One region of the Paenibacillus sp. FSL H3-0302 genome, then DNA from elsewhere that is predicted to be linked to it. Evidence: predicted binding sites of a transcription regulator. Region 1 holds the regulator's gene; the other holds the start of a gene.

What was found. The regulator LexA, encoded in region 1, represses DNA repair genes until DNA is damaged. The targets are predictions, from matches to a motif close to CGAACATATGTTCG.
Region 2: a site for LexA is predicted at 6,744-6,757, ahead of addB (helicase-exonuclease AddAB subunit AddB). Genes of this name have one in related genera too.

What each region holds. Positions count from the first base shown of each region.
Region 1 is NZ_CP150284.1:3,868,187-3,878,244, reverse strand. Features, by position in the region: gene MHH50_RS17200 (hypothetical protein) at 1-351, shown strand, start outside; gene MHH50_RS17195 (IS3 family transposase) at 663-1,526, opposite strand; gene MHH50_RS17190 (transposase) at 1,538-1,855, opposite strand; gene MHH50_RS17185 (DUF5316 domain-containing protein) at 2,069-2,272, shown strand; gene MHH50_RS17180 (cupin domain-containing protein) at 2,305-2,796, shown strand; gene MHH50_RS17175 (MBL fold metallo-hydrolase) at 2,797-3,579, shown strand; gene MHH50_RS17170 (methyltransferase domain-containing protein) at 3,617-4,393, shown strand; gene MHH50_RS17165 (hypothetical protein) at 4,394-4,972, opposite strand; gene MHH50_RS17160 (hypothetical protein) at 5,195-5,575, opposite strand; gene MHH50_RS17155 (L,D-transpeptidase) at 5,726-6,064, opposite strand; gene lexA (transcriptional repressor LexA) at 6,244-6,870, opposite strand; gene MHH50_RS17145 (LysM peptidoglycan-binding domain-containing protein) at 7,123-7,536, shown strand; gene MHH50_RS17140 (DUF896 domain-containing protein) at 7,646-7,855, shown strand; gene MHH50_RS17135 (hypothetical protein) at 7,905-8,426, shown strand; gene MHH50_RS17130 (HAD family hydrolase) at 8,461-9,246, shown strand; gene MHH50_RS17125 (FixH family protein) at 9,509-9,934, shown strand; gene metH (methionine synthase) at 10,054-10,058, shown strand, end outside.
Region 2 is NZ_CP150284.1:5,347,140-5,357,197, reverse strand. Features, by position in the region: gene MHH50_RS23920 (hypothetical protein) at 1-210, shown strand, start outside; gene MHH50_RS23915 (ECF-type riboflavin transporter substrate-binding protein) at 362-922, shown strand; gene MHH50_RS23910 (ABC transporter ATP-binding protein) at 1,004-2,710, shown strand; gene MHH50_RS23905 (energy-coupling factor transporter transmembrane component T) at 2,707-3,537, shown strand; gene MHH50_RS23900 (Na/Pi symporter) at 3,592-4,578, opposite strand; gene MHH50_RS23895 (class I SAM-dependent rRNA methyltransferase) at 4,678-6,102, shown strand; gene addB (helicase-exonuclease AddAB subunit AddB) at 6,889-10,058, shown strand, end outside.

The DNA of each region.
Region 1 (10,058 bases):
TCGCAGTCTAATCGTTTATTATTGACTAAGGATCCAACCTATTATGCCCAAATTGAACACTTGCCTGCCGGTTACGAGCTCACCGCTCTGAAGCAGCAGGGACAAACCGAGCTTTCTGCAATTGGCAAAGCCAACGACCATAGCGGGGAACTAATTGAACATCCTCTAGGTTTTGCAGAATTATATCTGCAGGCAACCGGTGATAAAGGGATAGAAGATTATATGGTCTGGAAGAATCAGGCGGGGGAAGCTTTTCTTTTTCGGATACACAATCCTAAGGGGGATTCGTCGAATAAGTTTGCACCTTGGGTGATGGTTTCACTGGCAACACTTGAACTTGAAAGGAATTAAGTGTGATCAGAGCCGTAGGAGTTGTGCGGAGTAGAAGGGGTGTGCCATAACCATAATCAAAAAAATGGTTGTTGGCACACTTCTTCTTCTTTTTGGTACCTTACTTCATTCGAACGCCAATTTTCGTTTGCTGAGGTTGCAAATTTCGCATATGAGCCCGCTATAGGACCCAACAGACCTTATATGGAGCTTTATCTCACATTTGGGATACTAAAGGACTCCATAGTCGCTATTGGCATTAAAAACGCTCAATATGAGCCTCATCCTTAGGAATAACGTCACTGGTGGACCTCTGTCAAGAAAGTGGACAGTCACGCAACAGACATTCTAGTCAATTGCTCAGCAAAACGAACTGGAGAAAGATACCCCAGCGCGCCATGCATTCGCTTGCGGTTATAGTAAAACTCAATATATTGAAAAAGTGTCTGGTAGGCTTGCTCCTTAGTTTTGAATCGTGGATTACAATAAATGAGCTCCTTTTTCAAAATGCTGTGCCACGACTCGATACAGGCGTTATCATAACAGTTACCTCTGCGGCTCATGCTGGACTCCATGCCATACGCTTTCAACTGCTTTGTGTATTCATGAGAAGTATATTGAGAACCTCTATCGGAGTGATGTAATAGACCCTTTTCCGGTTGTTTAGCTTCGTAGGCATCTTGTAAAGCGCCCGAAATCAAGCTAGTTTCCATATGGTTCTCCAAACGCCACCCCACGATTTCGCGCGTGCAAAGGTCCATCACACTAGCCAGGTACAAGCGCCCTCCCCGGCAAGGAATGTACGTAATGTCGGTAACCCATACTGAATTGGGTTTGCGTATTTTAAATTGCTGGTTCAGCGTATTCGGGGCAATCGGATGGTCATGATTGGAGTCAGTGGTCTGTACCCGATACGTTTTGGAGACAATGGAGCGAAGCTTCATATGTCGCATGTACACACTCACCGTGCGTTCGGTAACGGTATAACCTTCTTGATGTAACAGGCGGGTGATCTTCGGACTCCCATACCGCTTTTGATGGTCTGTAAAATGATACTGAATTCGCTTCATTATCGCAGCCTTACGAAGCATATGCGTACTGGTTTTTTCTGTCCGCCACTTGTAGTACCCGCTCCGTGACACATGTAGGGTCATGCACATCTTCTCCAAGAGAAACTCGGAGCGATGTTTTTCAATAAACTGGAATCTCAGTTCCTTGGTTTGCTGAAGATGTGCACTGCTTTTTTTACGATCGCTAATTCCTCTTCCACATCGGCAATCTTGTTATCTTTTTCTTGAAGTTGACGGCTCATTTCTTTCAACTGTGCCTCGAGTTCTCGTACTCGATCCACGCTAGCTGCCGGTTCATTCTTTAATTCTCGATACTGGCTCATCCATTGATGCAGGGTACTTTTTGGGATGTTGAGCTCTTCCGCCAAGTCGCCCACTGTTTTTGTTTGCTCTTGAATGAACTGCACTGTCTGTTTTTTAAATTCTTCGTTATACCGTTGTCGATGTTCTCCCATGTGAACACACCTCCGTGGACTCATTATCGCCAGTCTGTTAACTACTGTCCACTTTTTATTCTAGCTTCATGGAGTCCGAAACCATGCTTCAAAGGCTCAAAATTAGCAAATAGCGTCATCTGGGTCCGAAAGTCATGGCACGTAGTAGAGGGATTTAATGTTAAAATATCTTATATATAGATAACTAATTCTTTCCTGGGAAGGAGTAAGTTCATGCAAATTTTTATTTACATAGGATTGGGCTTCTTTATAATTTCAGGTATATGTGTTGGAGCCTTCACGACAGGTACACAACAAAGAGGTAACTTTTATTCGGAATCTAAGCAAGACCGTAAAGCTAAAAACAAAGTAGCGAATTGGTCCGCTTTAGGTGGTCTTATTTCATTAGCTGTAGCTGGGATTCTTTATTTGTTGTAAATGAACGCACAACATAAGGAGGAGTGTTGCAGATGGTGAAGATTTTTAATGAAAATACGGTCTCTTTTACACAAAAACAGTCCCCGATCCCAGAGTTTGCTTGGCATACGAGTGAAAGGTTAGCTGAAATGGTGGGCTCCAAGCATTTAGTTTTTGATATCAGATCTTTAGATCCTGATAAATATTCTTTTCCTTATCATTTTCATAGAAATGCTGAAGAAATATTTGTGATTTTAGCGGGAAAAGCGATGTTAAGAACACCCGAGGGTTTTACGGAGGTTACTGAAGGGGATGTAATATTTTTTGAAATGGGACCGGAAGGGGCGCACCAGCTTTATAATCATTCCGATGCACCATGCAGGTATCTGGATCTCCGAACGAATCAGGGAATAGATATTTGCGAATATCCAGACTCAGGCAAAATCAACATTTTGCCCTATCAAGAAATCTATCAAGCAGATGAACAGGCGGATTATTGTAAGGGAGAAGAGCATGTAAGGGAAAAATGGAATGGGGGAGTGTAATTGATTAAAGATCGTTGGTTTACAGTAACTGAAATTGATCCGACCACCTATGCAATCAGTGAATATGGACATTGGGAAAAGGTGCATTCTTTTTTACTCTTGGGGCAAAAACAAGCCGCGTTAATTGATACGGGATTAGGTATTGATAATATAAAAAGAATAACGGACCAGTTAACGGATTTACCTATCGCTGTCATAACTACGCATGTGCATGCAGATCATATTGGCAGTCATGGGCAATTCGAGACAATCTATGTTCATAAAGCGGATGAGGATTGGCTGATTAACGGAATAAAAGGCTTGTCCCTTGCCCAGATTCGAAAAGATATGAGCCGGGAGATCACCCTTCCTGTTCCTGAAACCTTTGATCCTAACACCTACATACCTTTTCAAGGGAAACCAACAGCTCTTTTACAAGAAGGGGATGTGCTCGACATAGGCGGGCGTAAAATAGAAATATACCACACACCAGGTCATTCGCCAGGTCATATCAGCCTTTTTGATCATGCCAACGGATATCTGTTTACAGGTGATTTATTGTATGACGTTACGCCGATCTATGCCTTTTACCCTTCGACTAGTCCGGTTGATTTAGTGGCCTCCTTAGAAAAGATTACGGAAATTCCAGGAGTTACCCAAGTATTCGGTTCTCATAATACACTGGGTTTAGATCCATCTATTTTACAAGAGGTCAAAAAAGCGGTTCGTGAGTTACGTGAGCAAAAGGTAGTAGCACATGGTACGGGCATTCACCAGTTTGATGGGTTTAGTGTGCAATTTTAGATTTTTTTATGTCGAAAACAAATGGGGGTATGGCGATATGGCGTCTACATCAAAGGCTTTTGCTAGATCAATGGATTCTTATTTAAACTACATTAAAATGCCTTGGGGGAGATTGTTTTATCATTCCGCTTGGCAGCAAATTGACAATCACTGCAGCTCTGAAGAGGTTCAATCTATTTTAGATATCGGCTGTGGTTTTGGGATAACCAGTCGTGAATTCGCAAAAAAAGGTTATACAGTTACAGGGATAGATCCGACTCCAGAGATGATAGTCATTGCGCAAGAGTCTGCATGTAAAGACGGTCTTAACATAGCCTTTAGATCGGCAACGCTACAAGATGCAGATGTATTAGCGGACGGATATGACTGGATTTTTTGCCATAATGTGCTTGAATATCTCGATGATCCAAAACAATTGTTAATGGACATTAGTAAAAAACAAAATGAAAACGGAATGCTTTCTCTTATAACTCATAATCCAGTGGCAAAAGTGATGAAAAAAGCCGTTATGAATAAAGATCCTATGGGGGCTATAGACAGTATTGGAAACACGCAGGAATATAGCGGCATTATTCAAACAGACATTACCATCTATACAAAAGATCAATTAGTGGAATGGCTCGCGGAGTGTGGTTATGAGATTAGAAGTATATACGGAATACATAATATCTACGGATATATTGTGGATAATGAAATAAAAATGGATGAGCAATGGCATGTAGAAATGGTGGAGCTAGAGCTTAAGTTAAGCAGTTTATCTCCATACAAGGACGTTGCTATTTTCACACATCTTATTGCGCAAAAAACAACTTAATTATTCAGATACGATTGACCTGAACAGTGCATGTAATTGTTGTACTTGGGAGTAAGCTTCCTTGTACTGGTTGTCGGATTGTTGAATAGGCAATAAACCCGGCAAGAAGGAGATACAATACACAGGCGTTTCTTTGCTGTTCATATATATTTTAAGCGTAAGCTCTTCTATCACATTAGCTTCTTCATCGGTGTCCTTAAGGACATTAATATCTGCACTTGTTGCAGTAGTTTTGCTGTTTTGATGTCTTTTGGATACTTTTGAAAGGGTAAGTGCGTTAACCACAATCTCGGATCCCATTACATTATCAAAAGAGTATAGCTTTGCTACTGCTTTTTTGTTACTCTTCGGATTTTTGGTACCGATTGCCAATTTTTTATTAGGCTCGTTAAGTGCGATCAAGTGAGATTGATTGGGGGGAATGAATGTTTTGGTGAAGCTGATGTTAAAAGATGAGGTCGCATTAACTAGCTTAGAAATTTCAGATGAAGCAGATAGCGTTTTCAATTTTATAATGGCGGCACTTAGAATTAAAACAACTCCTAAAATAGCAAATAAGTACATCAAGATAATCAGCATATAATCACACCTCCTAGTTATCTCATTAGACTCAAATTGTTGCTTATTGAAAGATATGCCTGAATGATCTCCACTAGTATCTTTTAAAAGGGAAATTCGTGGAATTATAGGATCGGCTTCACGATTAACCCAAAAAAAGCACCCAGAGAAACCTTCCGATTCTGCAAATGATGCAAAATTGGGGGTTGCTGCAAGGGTGCTTTTTAAGATGATTATGAAAACCTATAGAAAATTGAAGGCAGTGATATGATCGGTATAAACAATCAGCTGTTTGTATTCGATCGGAGTCCCATAACTAGCATAAGGTCTTACAGTAACGTCATTGAGGACAACAAAGTTATAGCTGAAATTTTTATCAGGGTGTTCTGCTCCCAAATAAGATATGTATTCGTCTACAATTACATCATCCATCAAAGATTTTAAATCAAATACATCCTCTTTGTTGGAGACGGTTGGAGAGACGATTCCCTGAATGCTGCCAAAAGAGGTGAGCAAATTCACTTTTTTTCCACTAGCTTGTTCATCATTTAAAAGTAAACCGGACAGCTTACCCAGTGCATCGACTTTAAAATCGACGAGGGTTCTAATTTTTGAATTATTCAAACTAAACACATCCTTTTCAATTTGCAATCCTGTTAACAATATTCGACATATAATCACCAAACTCCTAGTATGCTAATGAAAAAATACTTACTTATGTAATGACCCCCATTTTTTAATGTGATTTGGGGGTTGCCGAGCCTCCATTCGAATTTAATTTCTTATCGTTACTCGTGTGCCTATAGGGACAATAGCAGCGAGTGCTAACACATCCTCGTTGTACATCCGGATGCAGCCGTGGGACACCTCTTTCCCAATGGAGGAAGGGTCATTGTTTCCATGAATTCCGTAGTGTGGTTTAGACAGTCCCATCCAAAACACACCGAAGGGACCCCCTGGGTCGGGTTGTTTGTTAATAATAGTGAATTCACCCACTGGGGATTGGGTTAACATCTTACCGATGCCGACAGGGAAACCTCTAATCACAATATCATTGTCCAGAAGATATAACATTCGTTGGGTCAGATCTACAATAATTCGGTAGTTGGGCATTATACGCAACACTCCTTTCTAATTAGGATATGAGCAGAACGCCTAAAGGGTTATTCATAGAAAATGGCCATTTTAGCCATTGGGAACAAATGTTCGTAAGTGGTTGGAAAAGCAAAAAAAACGTAGAAAAAAGGCTGTTCCGCATATGCGGAACAGCCTTTTATGTTAGAAGTGCATACTTAGTGGATATCTCGAAACAATCCGATGACTCTTCCGAGAATAGTTACGCGATTAAGGCGAAGCGGCTCATAAGCTGGATTCTCCGGCTGAAGCCGTATATGATCACGTTCCTTGTAAAAGGTCTTAACGGTTGCTTCATCTTCTTCGGTCATGGCTACAACGATATCTCCGTTGTCCGCTGTTTGTTGTTGGCGAACAATCACATAGTCACCATTCATAATGCCTGCGTCAACCATACTATCACCCATGACAGACAGCATAAATACTTTGTTGTCACCTACATAGTGAGTAGGAAGTGGGAAGTAGTCTTCGATATTCTCTGTAGCAGTGATAGGTACCCCGGCGGTAACTTTACCTACGACAGGAATCCGTGAGATGGTCTGCGCGAATTGGTGAACATTCTCTGAATCCTCTTGGCCTAGTAATTCTATTGCACGTGGCTTCGTTGGATCTCGACGAATAAGTCCCTTCTTCTCAAGCCGGTCCAAATGACCGTGAACTGTGGAGCTGGAAGCAAGGCCAACAGCTTCTCCAATTTCCCGGACGGAAGGTGGATAACCCTTGCTGCGGACTTCGCTTCGTATAAATTCCAGGATCGCCAGCTGGCGACTTGAAATCTTTGACATTGGAATCAACCCCATATAGTAATGTTTGGGAAAATTATAACATAGAACTACCGTTCGCACAAACATAAGTTCTAACTATTATAAATATTAATCTGCTAGAGTTAAAAAATGGTAGACAAATGATAATAAAATGAACCGCTTGAGTCTCTCAAAAAAAAAGAGAACAATTGTTCTGAAATAGTATTGAACAAAACACATGTTCGTGTTATTATAAATTCGAAAGTAAGAACAAGTGTTTGGAGGATGATGATTATGCTAAAATACAGTACATACCGCAGCATCTACGACAAGGCCCCAGTGGTTGAATCTATAGGACATAATGACGTTGCCCGTAATTCCGCTAAGGTGAAAGAGATAACGGAACGTTTGCTTGGAGGGATGATTTCGTTGTTCCGTCAAGATTTCTTTATTAAGTTAATATTGATTTTCGTGCTAGTATTATCTGGCCTAACAGTAGTGGGAAATGTGTTTGCAGGATCGACGACTATAATGAAGGAAGAGAAGCGGATTGTGGTTGAACGTGGAGATACACTATGGAGTATTGCTCTTAAGAATAAACCAGCTGATATGAAGACAGTTGTTTATATAGAAGGAATTAAACGTTCAAGTGGGATTAAGAGTAGTCAAATTAACGCTGGAGACATACTTACTTTACCTATTTATTAATTTTCTGAGAACATAATAGAATGACCAGTAGAGCTTGCAGGGAGTAGACCTTGACAAGCTCTTTTTCTCATGGCAGAGTTAGAATTAATTTATAGGGGGAGGGAAAGTATTGAATATTGATGAGTTGGTCGCGCGAATTAACGAATTGGCACGCAAACAGAAGAGCGTAGGCCTTAATCAAGAGGAAGTGGCGGAACGCGCCAAGCTTCGTGAAATTTACCTGGGGAATATCCGCAATAACTTCCGAGCACAATTAAATACTATTGAAGTAGTAGATAACGATGAGCATGAACAAGGTAACAAGGGGCTTAAACATTAGCTCGCTGTTCCTTTTCATAGATATTTCAGGATGACTAGGGGGAACGCACATGGCCCGTTCTTGGGAAAGAATGGTTCAACGCAACACACAGCAAATCAACAAGCAAAGAAAGAAACAAGGCAAGGATACGATTTATGCCTCTAAATCTCCTACCCAGAATGCCGAAGTCTTTAAAGGTCGCAACATTGCATTTCCGGTAGTGTTAGTGATACTTGGCACTATGTTTTGGGTAGTTGGTTCTATTGATCAGGCCAAAGGCAATGGCATGCTGGCTAATTGGCTGGGAGTAGTACTGTACTATTTGCTGGCAGCGCTATTGTTCTTCCGTCGTCCGTACTTGAAGGTGGAAAAAGCAAGACTGTCCACTATTAAATTCAATCGCGAACGCGGACTTCCAGCTGCAGATATTGAGAAAATCACCCTTTCGCGTGGAGCTGTAGTCATTAAGCACAAAGGGAAACGTACGAAATGGATTTTCACAAAACTTATGAATCGCTATGATACTAATGCGATGAGTACACGATTAGAAGCATTCGCTAAAGCTCACAACATTGAAGTAGTTCACGAATAGAACTAGACCAGTTAAAGGGAGAGGGAGACCTGTAATGCCAATTTCTGCTGTACTATTTGACCTTGATGATACATTGTTGTGGGATGATCGGAGCGTCGAAGAAGCATTTCGATTTGCTTGTGAAGCCGCCGGGGATACGATCGATCCACAAGAACTAGAAGTTGCAGTTCGTAAGGAAGCAAGTAGCTTGTATGAATCTTATGAGACGTTCCCATTTACAAAGATGATCGGAATTAATCCATATGAAGCACTCTGGGCTAACTTTACGGCAGGTGAACAGCCAGAATTCCGTCAATTGGAGCAGCTTGCACCGGTATATCGTAAAGAGTCTTGGCGTCGCGGACTTGCAGCGTTAGGGGTGGAAGACGAAGCACTAGCTGAGACCTTGGCAACTAAATTCGCAGCAGAGCGCAGAAAACGTCCATACATCTATGAAGAAACAATGCATGTACTGGAGCAGTTACGGGGTCAAGTGAAGCTTTTGCTACTTACGAACGGCTGTCCTGCACTGCAACAAGAGAAACTAGATGGTGTGCCCGAGTTAATTCCTTTCTTTGATCATATTGTGATTTCCGGAAGCTTTGGTAAAGGCAAACCGGATAAGGAAATTTTCCTGCATGCTTTAGAGCTTCTTGATGTAACGCCTGAGCAAGCGGTTATGGTCGGCGATAAGCTGACAACGGATATCCGTGGGGGGCTGGCAGCAGGGTTGACCACGGTCTGGATTAATAGAAAAGGTAGAGCACCTAGTCTTGATATTCATCCGGATCATGAAATCAATCACCTTGAGGAACTTCTTCCACTAGTTCAATCCTTGTAAGATATACAGAGCTATTAGCTCCAATATAAAGACTTTATAAAAGCAGCGAGTTTCTGAGATCCTAAGAAACTCGCTGCTTTTCTGTACATACATACTAACATAAGGATTTCATTAGATTTTTAAGTAAATGATTTAAGTCACAAGACTAATGCGGAATTGATGCAAAATACTGAAAAACCAATAATAATGTGTATAATAGATGGAGATGTATAACATGAATTGGTAGATTTTTATTATTCGATAATGATTGGGAGGGCTCCAAATGATGAGATCGAAGAAATTAGTCGCTGTATTATTAGGTGCAACACTTCTAGTACTAGGTGGATGTTCTTCAAATGGAACCAAGCATTCAGAAATACATAACATGAATATGAACATGTCTATGGAACCTATCAAAGTCGAACTACAATGGAGTCCTGAAGAAGTTGTTGTAAATCAAAAGGTAACCTTTGAAGCTGTGGTGACCCAAGATAACGAGGCAGTAGATGATGCAAAAGAGGTTCTGTTCGAAATTGTGAATAAAAATGATGAGGGACAGAAAATAGAGCTTAAGGGAAAGCTAATTGGTAAAGGAGTCTATCAAGCAGAAGGGACCCTTGAAAAGGAAGGACAATATAATGTCACTTCACATGTGACAGCCCGGACACAGCACTCTATGCCTAGCAAAGAGCTGTCTGTGAAACCATGATTCAAAGGTTCGCAAAGGTTACTGAGCAATAACAGATAAAGCAGAGTGGAAAGGAAGGCTTTTCGAAATTCCTTTATTCTGCTAAACTTACTCTAATGTTTTACTGGGGGGACTATTAGTTGGC
Region 2 (10,058 bases), 1.5 Mb from region 1:
CCGGGAGCCGTTCAGAATGTAGTTGTGACTGCACAGTATGATACTGGTAAGACTGCTGTTGTTACTGGAAGTGCGGTATGGACTAGCTCCAAGCCTTCTGTAGCGAGAGTATCTGCAAGTGGTCAGATTGTAGCTGTGAGTAAAGGAACGACATCCATTAAAGGAAAGCTAGGCGGCAAAACAGTTACAGTATCAGTGACAGTGAAGTAATAGAGAATAGGATCTGAATTATCAACTATGAATCTGCAAAGCCAACATTATGTTGCTTTGCAGATTTTTTTATTTAGATTCTATAGTAATTCCGACTATTCCGATGTATAATCACTTAAAACATAATAGATGCGTTGGGGGAGATGAAAACATGGCAAAACAAAAGGTGTTGTCGATCAAGACGATTGTAGCGATTGGTATTGGTTCTGCTTTATTCGTTATATTGGGGAGATTCGGCTCGATTCCTTCGGGTATTCCAAACACTAACATCGAGACTACATACGCATTACTGGCATTGTTCTCCCTATTGTACGGCCCGTTTGCCGGATTATATATAGGCCTGATCGGGCATACCCTGAAGGATACGATATCTTATGGATCGCCATGGTTCAGTTGGGTCATATCATCAGGAATTGTAGGGCTGGTTATTGGCTTGTTAGTAGCTAGAATCGCTATTCATGACGGGGAATTCGGACGGAAGGAAATAATACGCTTTAATTTGGCTCAGATTGCAGCGAATGCTGTAGCTTGGTTCCTTGTAGCCCCAGTGTTGGATATTCTGATCTATGCAGAACCCGCTAATAAAGTATTTACGCAAGGACTGACCGCAGGTGCATTAAATATAGCTTCGGTGGCAGTGATCGGATCTTTACTAGCCATTGCGTATGCTAAGACAAGAACGAAACAGGGCAGCTTGACTAGAGAAGCTTGAGTGGAATACATATCCAAGCTAAAAAGCCGGTGGAAATCACCGGCTTTTTTCTCTTCACATTAACCCAGAGGAAGGTCTCAGATGAAAAAAGTAATGATTGAATTTAAGGATTTCAGCTTTCAATATCGGGCCCAGCAGGAACCCACACTACAGGGGATTAACTTAACGATTGTTGAAGGGGAGAAGGTGCTTATCGTGGGACCCTCAGGTTCTGGGAAAAGTACACTGGCTCATTGCATTAATGGTCTCATCCCTTTTGCTTACAGAGGGGAAATATCAGGTTCATTACGGGTTATAGGCCAGGAGCAGAAGGATCTGAGTATCGCAGAGCTGTCCAATCAGGTAGGTACCGTATTGCAGGACCCGGATGGACAATTTGTAGGATTAACGGTTGGTGAGGATATCGCCTTCAGTCTAGAGAACCATGTGGTTCAGCAGACAGAAATGAAGAGCAAAGTGGCGGCTGCCGCAAGAGCGGTGGATATCCACGACTTTCTGGCCTCTTCTCCTCAGGAGTTATCGGGTGGACAAAAGCAAAAAACGTCCTTGGCAGGTGTTCTGGTAGGTGATGTGGACATCCTACTCTTTGATGAACCGCTGGCAAGCTTAGATCCTTATACAGGTACAAAAGCGATTGAGCTTATTGATCGAGTGCATAAAGAGACAGGTAAAACCGTTATTATGATCGAGCATCGTCTTGAAGAGGTGCTGCATCGGGCGGTGGATCGTATTATTGTGATCCATGAAGGACGTATTGCGGCGGATATGCCGGCTGCAGAACTGTTGAGCACAACGTTGCTTTCAGAAGTTGGCATTCGGGAACCTCTCTATTTAACGGCTTTGAAGTATGCCGGATGTTCGATTACAGCAAATATGAATCCGCAGCATGTGAACGATATTCAGTTGGAGGCGTGTTCTAATAAACTTAAGATCTGGTATGAGTGCAATCAGTCACGCCAGGATAAGCTGGAGAACCCACCCATCCTTGAGCTAAGAGATATTTCTTTTGGATACGAAAAAAATCAGCAGGTGCTGGATAAGCTCAATCTCTGTATTCATAAAGGAGAGATGGTCTGTATAGCGGGGCGAAATGGGGCTGGGAAATCTACAGTTTCTAAGCTCATTTGTGGCTTCTATAAGCCTTCTTCCGGATCGATACGGATGCATGGGCGTGATATTGCTCAGGACACGATTAAGGAGCGGGCAGAGCGGATTGGTTTTGTTATGCAAAATCCCAATCATATGATTTCTAAGACACTTTTATATGATGAGGTTGCCCTAGGACTAAGACTCCGAGATTGCCCTGAGGAGCTCGTTCGTGAACGCGTCCATCAAGTCTTGAAGGTGTGCGGACTTTATTTTTTTCGCAGCTGGCCGATCTCGGCGCTCAGTTACGGCCAGAAGAAACGGGTCACGATTGCCGCCATTCTGGTACTGGAGCCGGAAGTGATCATTTTGGATGAACCGACTGCTGCTCAGGATTACAGGCATTATAACGAAATGATGGAGTTTCTCTTGACGCTGCGGGGGCAGGGGATGACGGTCATTATGATTACGCATGATATGCACTTGATGCTGGAATATGCCGATAGAGCTATAGTGTTAGCTGATGGCGTGAAGCTTGCGGATGATAGCCCTGAGCGAATATTAACGAATACTGATGTGGTGAAAAAAGCGAACTTGAAAGAAACCTCGCTTTTTGCCCTAGCTATAAAAGCTGGATTGAAACAACCGGAGGAGTTCGTAAGAAGGTTCATTGCGTATGATAGGAGGAGCCGAGGCGGATGAAGGCTAAAATGTTAACTTTTACGAAGCAGGATTCACCTATTCACCGTCTTACCGGCGCTACGAAGTTGATTTTATTTGTAGTGTGGTCTGTGACGGGGATGATTACATATGATACAAGATGTCTAATTGTGATGCTGTTATTTAGTTTGCTTGCCTTTAGAATTTCCAAAGTTCAATTTCAGGATTATGCTTTCGTATTATATTTCATCTTGATTTTCTTTTTGCTTAATCATATAGCTATCTTTATCTTTTCTCCTTTGGAGGGCGTACGTGTTTACGGGACACGTCATGATATTATGCATATTGCAGGCCGGTATACGGTAACTTGGGAGCAGCTATTTTATCAATTCAATATTGCCCTGAAATATGCGGTGGTCATTCCTATGGCATTATTATTTCTTCTAACGACCAATCCCAGTGAATTTGCAGCATCCTTAAATAGAGTTGGAGTGAACTATAAAATTGCATATTCTGTATCGCTGGCACTGCGGTACATTCCGGATATTCAACGAGATTATGAGAATATATCGTTCTCTGCTCAAGCAAGGGGAATAGATATTTCTAGAAAAGAAAAGCTGCCTAAGCGGCTAAAAAATATCATTTCGATTCTGATGCCCCTAATTCTGACTAGTATCGAGCGGATTGAAAATATCAGTACCGCTATGGAGCTGCGCGGCTTTGGCACTGAGACCAAACGAACTTGGTATAGCCGTCGCCCGTTCACGAGAGACGATTATTTTGCATTGGCTTTGTTTGCGCTGATTGGAATTTTCTCGACGGTGATCACTTTTTACGACGGTTCGCGGTTTTATAATATTTTCGATTGAAGTATAATAGTACAGTTGTGGAAAACTGGGATTATAATAAACGGCACCTTTTTGTTAAGACTGAAGACGTTTCTCCAGTTTTGACCATATAGGCAGGTAGCATAATGGCAGTGCTAGAAGTGAGCAGACTACGTTGAAAATGGTCTGGGCGTGGGCGATTTGTGAAGCAGGGCCTCCACCAATCCATGCAGCACTTGCTTGTAGCAGCCCGATCATGGGCAAGAATAATAGTGCACCACCTACATTAAGCGCAACATGGGACCAAGCGACGAAGACGCCGGATGGCGTGCCGCCGATGGAAGCGATGACCGCTGTAACACAGGTGCCCACGTTGGCGCCCAGCACAATGGCTATACCTAGCTCAGGCGGCATGGCACCCGAGGCGGCAATGCTCATAGCCATAGCTATGACAGCAGCGCTGCTATGGAGCATGGCTGTTAGGCACGCTCCAGCGGCGAGCCCCCATAAGGCACTAGTAGCGGCATGGTTTAGGAACCAGAGGAATAAGCCACTTTCCTGAAGTATTCCGCCGATAGACTGCATGACAGCGATGCCCCATAGGACGAGGGCGAAGCCTGATACAGCCAGACTGATAAATTGCAGCGGCGGGGATATTTTGTGGCAGAGCTCTGCCACTCGTGATGTAGGCGGCAGTTCGCCTGCAATAACTGCCGCTGCCCACAGACTGAGCGAGGCTGCCAGCAAGGGCATGGCCATGGTATTGATCTGAAGTCCGATCAATTCTGTAGTTAATGTGGTGCCGATGTTGCTGCCCAGGATAATGCCAAGTGTGCGGGCATAGGTAAGCAGGCCGGCATTGACCATGCCGATAGTCAACACCGTTACAGCAGTACTGCTCTGGAGTAAGGCGGACAACAGGCTGCTGGCAATCATTCCTTTAATAGGGGTTGAGGTAGCTCTATTTAGGCTTGTAGTTAATAGAGGGCCTGCTAGCTTGGACAACGCCGTTTCCATCAGCTTCATGCCGGCTAGAAAGATAACAAGACCATATATGATAGGGAACAGCAAATCACTGAACATAGGGCATACTCCTTTGGACGAGGGTTGTACACCAATATATGAATGTATTGCATGGGACATGTATAAAAACATTTTTAGAAAAACAGGGAGTTGAAGTCATTGCCATCGGTTATTTTAGAACGCAATCGCAAAAAAAGACTGGAACAGGGCCATCCGTGGGTCTATGCAGGTGAAGTCGCATCGGTAGAAGGAAATCCGGAAGCGGGGGGATTAGTAGATGTCCTTAATCATCAGGGCCGATTTTTGGCCGTAGGATATTACAATCCAGCGTCACAAATTCGGGTAAGAATTGTATCGCAGGGACCCCTTGCGATCATGGATACAGCCTTTTTTGCAGAACGGTTTGCGAATTGTCTGCAACACAGAAACCGGTTCCTTCCGGGTGCGGATGCTTATCGCTTGGTTTATGGTGAAGCGGACTTTTTGCCGGGGCTTATTGTAGATCGATTCGGAGATATTTTGGTTGTGCAGCTGCTTACCCTCGGAATGGACAAGCGGCGTGCAGAAATCGTCGAAGCATTGGTGCAGGTTATGGCACCGCGCGGAATCTATGAGCGCAGTGATGTTAGTGTGCGCGAGCTTGAAGGTATGGAGCAGACAACGGGTGTGCTGTACGGGGAATGTCCAAGGCATGTAACCGTGAGCGAGAATGGCCTGAAGCTGGTCGTTGATATTGAAGAGGGCCAGAAGACAGGTTACTTCTTTGACCAACGTGAGAATAGAGCTTCCATTGCTCCGCTCATGAAAGGCTGGGGAGGACGAAGCGGCATTACGCTACAGGAAATTGAAACTGAGGATGGTTCACTACAGACCTTACCAGTTAATAAGAGCGGCAAACATGTAACGTTCCCTTATTGGGACGGTGCGACAGTGCTGGAATGCTTCTCGCATACGGGCAGCTTCACGCTGCATGCCTGCAAGTATGGCGCGAAAAAAGTAACCTGCCTTGACGTTTCAGCACACGCCATTGAGAGTGCCAAAGTGAATGTGGAGCTGAACGGCTTTAGCGATCGTGTTGAATTCGTAGTGGATGATGCTTTTGCATATCTACGGAATCAGGTTAAAGGACTAGAGGAACGTTCTGAACGGGCGACAGTTGCCAGTGGAACAGATACGGCAGCAGCTGCTACAAATCCTAAATCCGGAGGCAAAACAGCCAAAACCGACACATCCAAGCCGATGACGGCAGGTGGAGGAAGAACTTGGGATGTAGTCATCTTGGACCCTCCGGCGTTTGCCAAAACCAAAAGTGCAGTAGCTGGCGCTTGCCGTGGTTACAAGGATATCAATCTGCACGGGATGAAGCTGGTGAACGAAGGCGGCTATTTGGTTACCGCAAGCTGTTCTTACCATATGCAGCCAGATCTGTTCCTCGAAACGATTGCTGATGCAGCTAAAGATGCTGGCAAGGTGTTGAGACTTGTAGAATGGCGGGCCGCAGGCAAAGACCATCCACAAATACTTGGCGTTAACGAAGGACACTATCTGAAGTTTGCGATTTTTGAAGTGCGGAGTAAAAAATAAGCCTGAAGGTCAAAAAGGTTTACAGTGCCAAGTAACAAATAAGATAAAAGGGCTGGTCGTAGGGTGACCGTGAGTCGACTGTAAGGCAAGGAGTTGCCAACGGACTCAGATGACTCTATTTAGCGTAAACAGCCCATTATTGAATTCTTACGGACCCTAAAGGCGCTATTGCCCCAATAACACCCGTAATGCAGCACATTTTCGAAGAATAGCGTCAGTGGGGTCCGAAAAGTTGCCATAACAGCACTGAATCCACGAATAACGGCTCCTGGGTCCCTAAGTAATTAATGAAACAAGCCTAGCCGAAATGTTGAGTGTTAAATTCGGAATACTAAATAGTAAACAACGAATGATGCTTATTGAATTATGATATGCGGAATGCGGATTACAAAACGATCGGCGTAGAGTGCTAATGTTGAGTGCGGGGTGTTGAGTATTGAACGCTGAACGCTGAACGCTGAACGCCAACAGTCTAACATTGACCCTATGCTCCGACATTGGCAGCTCCTATCTAACGTTGCACAACTGGCATTAAAAACAAACTAAACACTCTAAAAAGCAAGCCGCCAAAATCCGGAGGTTTGCTTTTTTTATTTGTACTCATAGCTGTTTATCCTTTGTAAAACATTAGAAAATACTAGCAAACACATGTTCCGATTAGTGTGGTTATGATATACTGAGGGGACGAGGAATCACTGAACTTTTTTAATTGGAGTGTAATCAATGGGTGGATATTTCACCCTGTATTCTATATATTTTCTCCGCTACGGAAGGAGTCTATCATTTATGCCGGTAACCTTTTTACTAGGCCGCTCGGGCAGTGGCAAGACAACAAAAATATGGGAATCTATCTCTTCTTCCTTAGAAAAGGAACCGCTTGGTGCGCCGATTATTATTCTTGTGCCAGAGCAAGGTTCTTTTGGAGCAGAACGGGGGCTTCTGACCGTAGGGAATGTGAAGGGAAGCCTTCGGGCGCAGACACTGAGTTTTTCGCGGCTTGCCTATCGTGTGAAGCAGGAAACTGGTGGCAGTGCAAGTCTGCCAATCAGTGAAGAAGGTAAGAAAATGTTAATTTACAAAATCATCAGTCGCCGCAAAGAGGAACTGAAATTATTCGGTGCCTCAGCAGACAGACCGGGTTTTGTGGAACGTCTGAACCAACTGCACACGGAGATGAAACGTTGCTGTTTGGGTTCCACTGATTTAGAGGAACAGCTGTCCGCTATGCGAGGAGCTATTGCAAGAAGTCCTATTCTTGAGGGTAAGCTGGATGATTTGCAGCTGGTATTTAGCGATTTAGAGAAGGAAATGTCCCGTCTTTATATCGATGAAGAGGATCGTTTAGCAGAACTGGCTGAGCATATTCCAGATTCCTCCTACATTCGCGGGGCAGAGATTTGGGTAGATGGGTTCCATGGATTTACTCCGCAGGAATTCGTAGTGCTTCGAGAATTGATGCAGCAAGCTTCGAAGCTGACGGTTTCGCTTACAATTGATCGTCCTTACCCCTATGGAGATCAGTTGAATGAGCTTGAATTGTTTCACCCAACTGCGGTTACTTACATTAAACTGCGTGGAATTGCTGAAGAGCTGGGCATTGATGTATGGGACGAGCTGCTGGAGCCAATGGTTCTTCCACGTTTTGAAGAAAGTCCAGTACTTGCTCACCTTGAACGGGGATATGATCGCCGGAAGGCTTGGATAGATGCGGATGAACTGGCAAGAGAGGCTATATCCATAGGCGCCGCAGTTTCGCACAGAGCAGAGGTTGAGGGAGCCCTGCGCGAAATGACTAGACTGGCGCGGGATGAAGGTGCAAAATATGGCGAAATGGCCGTATTGATGCGCAATATTGGCGATTACGAGCAGCTGGTTCAGCCGTTGTTCCAAGATTATGGAGTGCCATTTTTTCTGGACCAGAAGGTGAATGAGCTGCATCATCCGCTAGTGGAGTTTATACGTTCCGCATTGGATGTAGTGCGTCGTCGCTGGCGTTATGAGGATGTATTCCGTTGCGTAAAGACGGAGCTTCTGCTTCCGCTAGACGGTAGTATTACGCGTGAAGATATGGATGCTTTAGAAAACTATGTGCTGGCTTGTGGGATTCAGGGGTACCGCTGGACAGATGGCCGCTCCTGGAAAGGTATTCCTAGCTTGTCGCTGGAAGGCGGCAGACAGATGGATGATGAACTGCTTGCTACTATGGAACGATGCCGTGCTAGTATAACAGGTCCATTATTTGCTTTTGAGAAACGAATCCAGAAAAGCCGAAGCGGCCTTGAACTATGTACGGCAATGTACAAGCTGCTTGAAGAGACGGATGTTGCGCGAAAGCTGGAGAAACTCAGTGTTAAGTCTATGGAGAAGGGCCAACCCGAGAAGGCTAGGGAACATAGCCAGTTGTGGGGTGAGGTACTTGATCTGCTAGATCAGATAGTAGAAATGATGGGCAATGAAAGACTTGAGTTTGAAGTGTTCACTGGAGTTCTAGAGACAGGTCTTGCTGAACTTAAAATGGGACTAGTTCCGCCCGCACTGGATCAAGTATTGGTCGGCAATATGGATCGGACTCGCCCAACGGGGGTTAAATACGCCTTTTTGCTTGGATTTAATGAAGGTGTTGTGCCTGCGCAGTTTAAGGAAGATGGAATTCTCTCGGAAGGTGAACGCTCCGTACTAGAGAATGCTGGAATGGAGCTTGCTCCCGGCGCTTCTCGTAAACTGCTGGACGAGCGGTTTCTGATCTATAATGCACTAACGACAGGAAGCCGAAAGCTCTGGATTAGCTACGCTACAGCGGATGATGAGGGCAAAGCTCTCCTTCCCTCTGAGGTTATCCGGCATTTGCATAGAATGTTCCCAAGGGTTCAAGAGCACAGCTTGTCAGCACTTCCCCCTTCGGGACTACCTATAGAAGTCGGAAATCCTATCCATCTCGGTTTCATTGGTCAACCAGAACAGAGTCTTCGCGCATTGATTATGCAGCTGCGGCAGTGGCGCCAAGGAACAGAAATTCCGGAGCTATGGTGGGATGTGTATAACTGGTTTACTAAGAACGAAGATCGTAAATTTCAACTGGAACGTTTGCTAAGTTCACTGTTCTATCGTAATGAGGGAACGAAGCTAAAGCGTGGCACAAGCCTCAGATTGTATGGTGGCTCAATACTGCGGGGCAGTGTGTCCCGGATGGAGAAATTTGTTGCGTGCTCATTTTCCCATTTTGCGTCCTACGGACTAAGACTGAAAGAGCGCCAGTTATATAAGCTGCAAGCACCTGATATTGGACAGCTGTTCCATGCTGCGCTAAGTGATATGGCGATAAGACTGAAACAAGAGGGACGGGGCTGGGGCAGCTTATCTCCGGATGAATGTCGGCGTGAGGCCAGTGAGACAGTAGAACGGCTATCTCCGATGCTGCAGGGTGAAATTCTAATGAGCTCCAAACGTTACGGGTACATCTCCCGTAAGCTTAAGAATATTGTTGGACGTGCTTCTGTGATTCTGGGCGAGCACGCCCGCCGGGGCAGCTTTGAGCCAGTAGGGCTGGAGCTGGATTTTGGACCGGATAAGGAGTTGCCGCCTTTAAGAATTACGCTGCCGAATGGCTGTGTGATGGAGGTCGTTGGCCGGATTGACCGTGTAGACATGGCCCGTGGAGAGAACGGAATTCTTCTGCGGGTAATTGATTATAAATCGAGCCAAAAGGATCTCAAGCTGCATGAGGTGTATTATGGATTGTCGCTGCAAATGCTGACTTATTTGGATGTGCTGCTGACATATTCGGAGCAATGGCTGGGGCAGCCGGCACTTCCAGCAGGCACACTTTATTTCCATGTGCATGATCCGTTGTTAACTTCATCCAACGGGATGAACAAGGAACAGGCTGAGCAAGAGCTGTTGAAACGCTTCAAGATGAAAGGACTGCTTACAGCTGATCGTGAGGTTGTCTCCCTGAT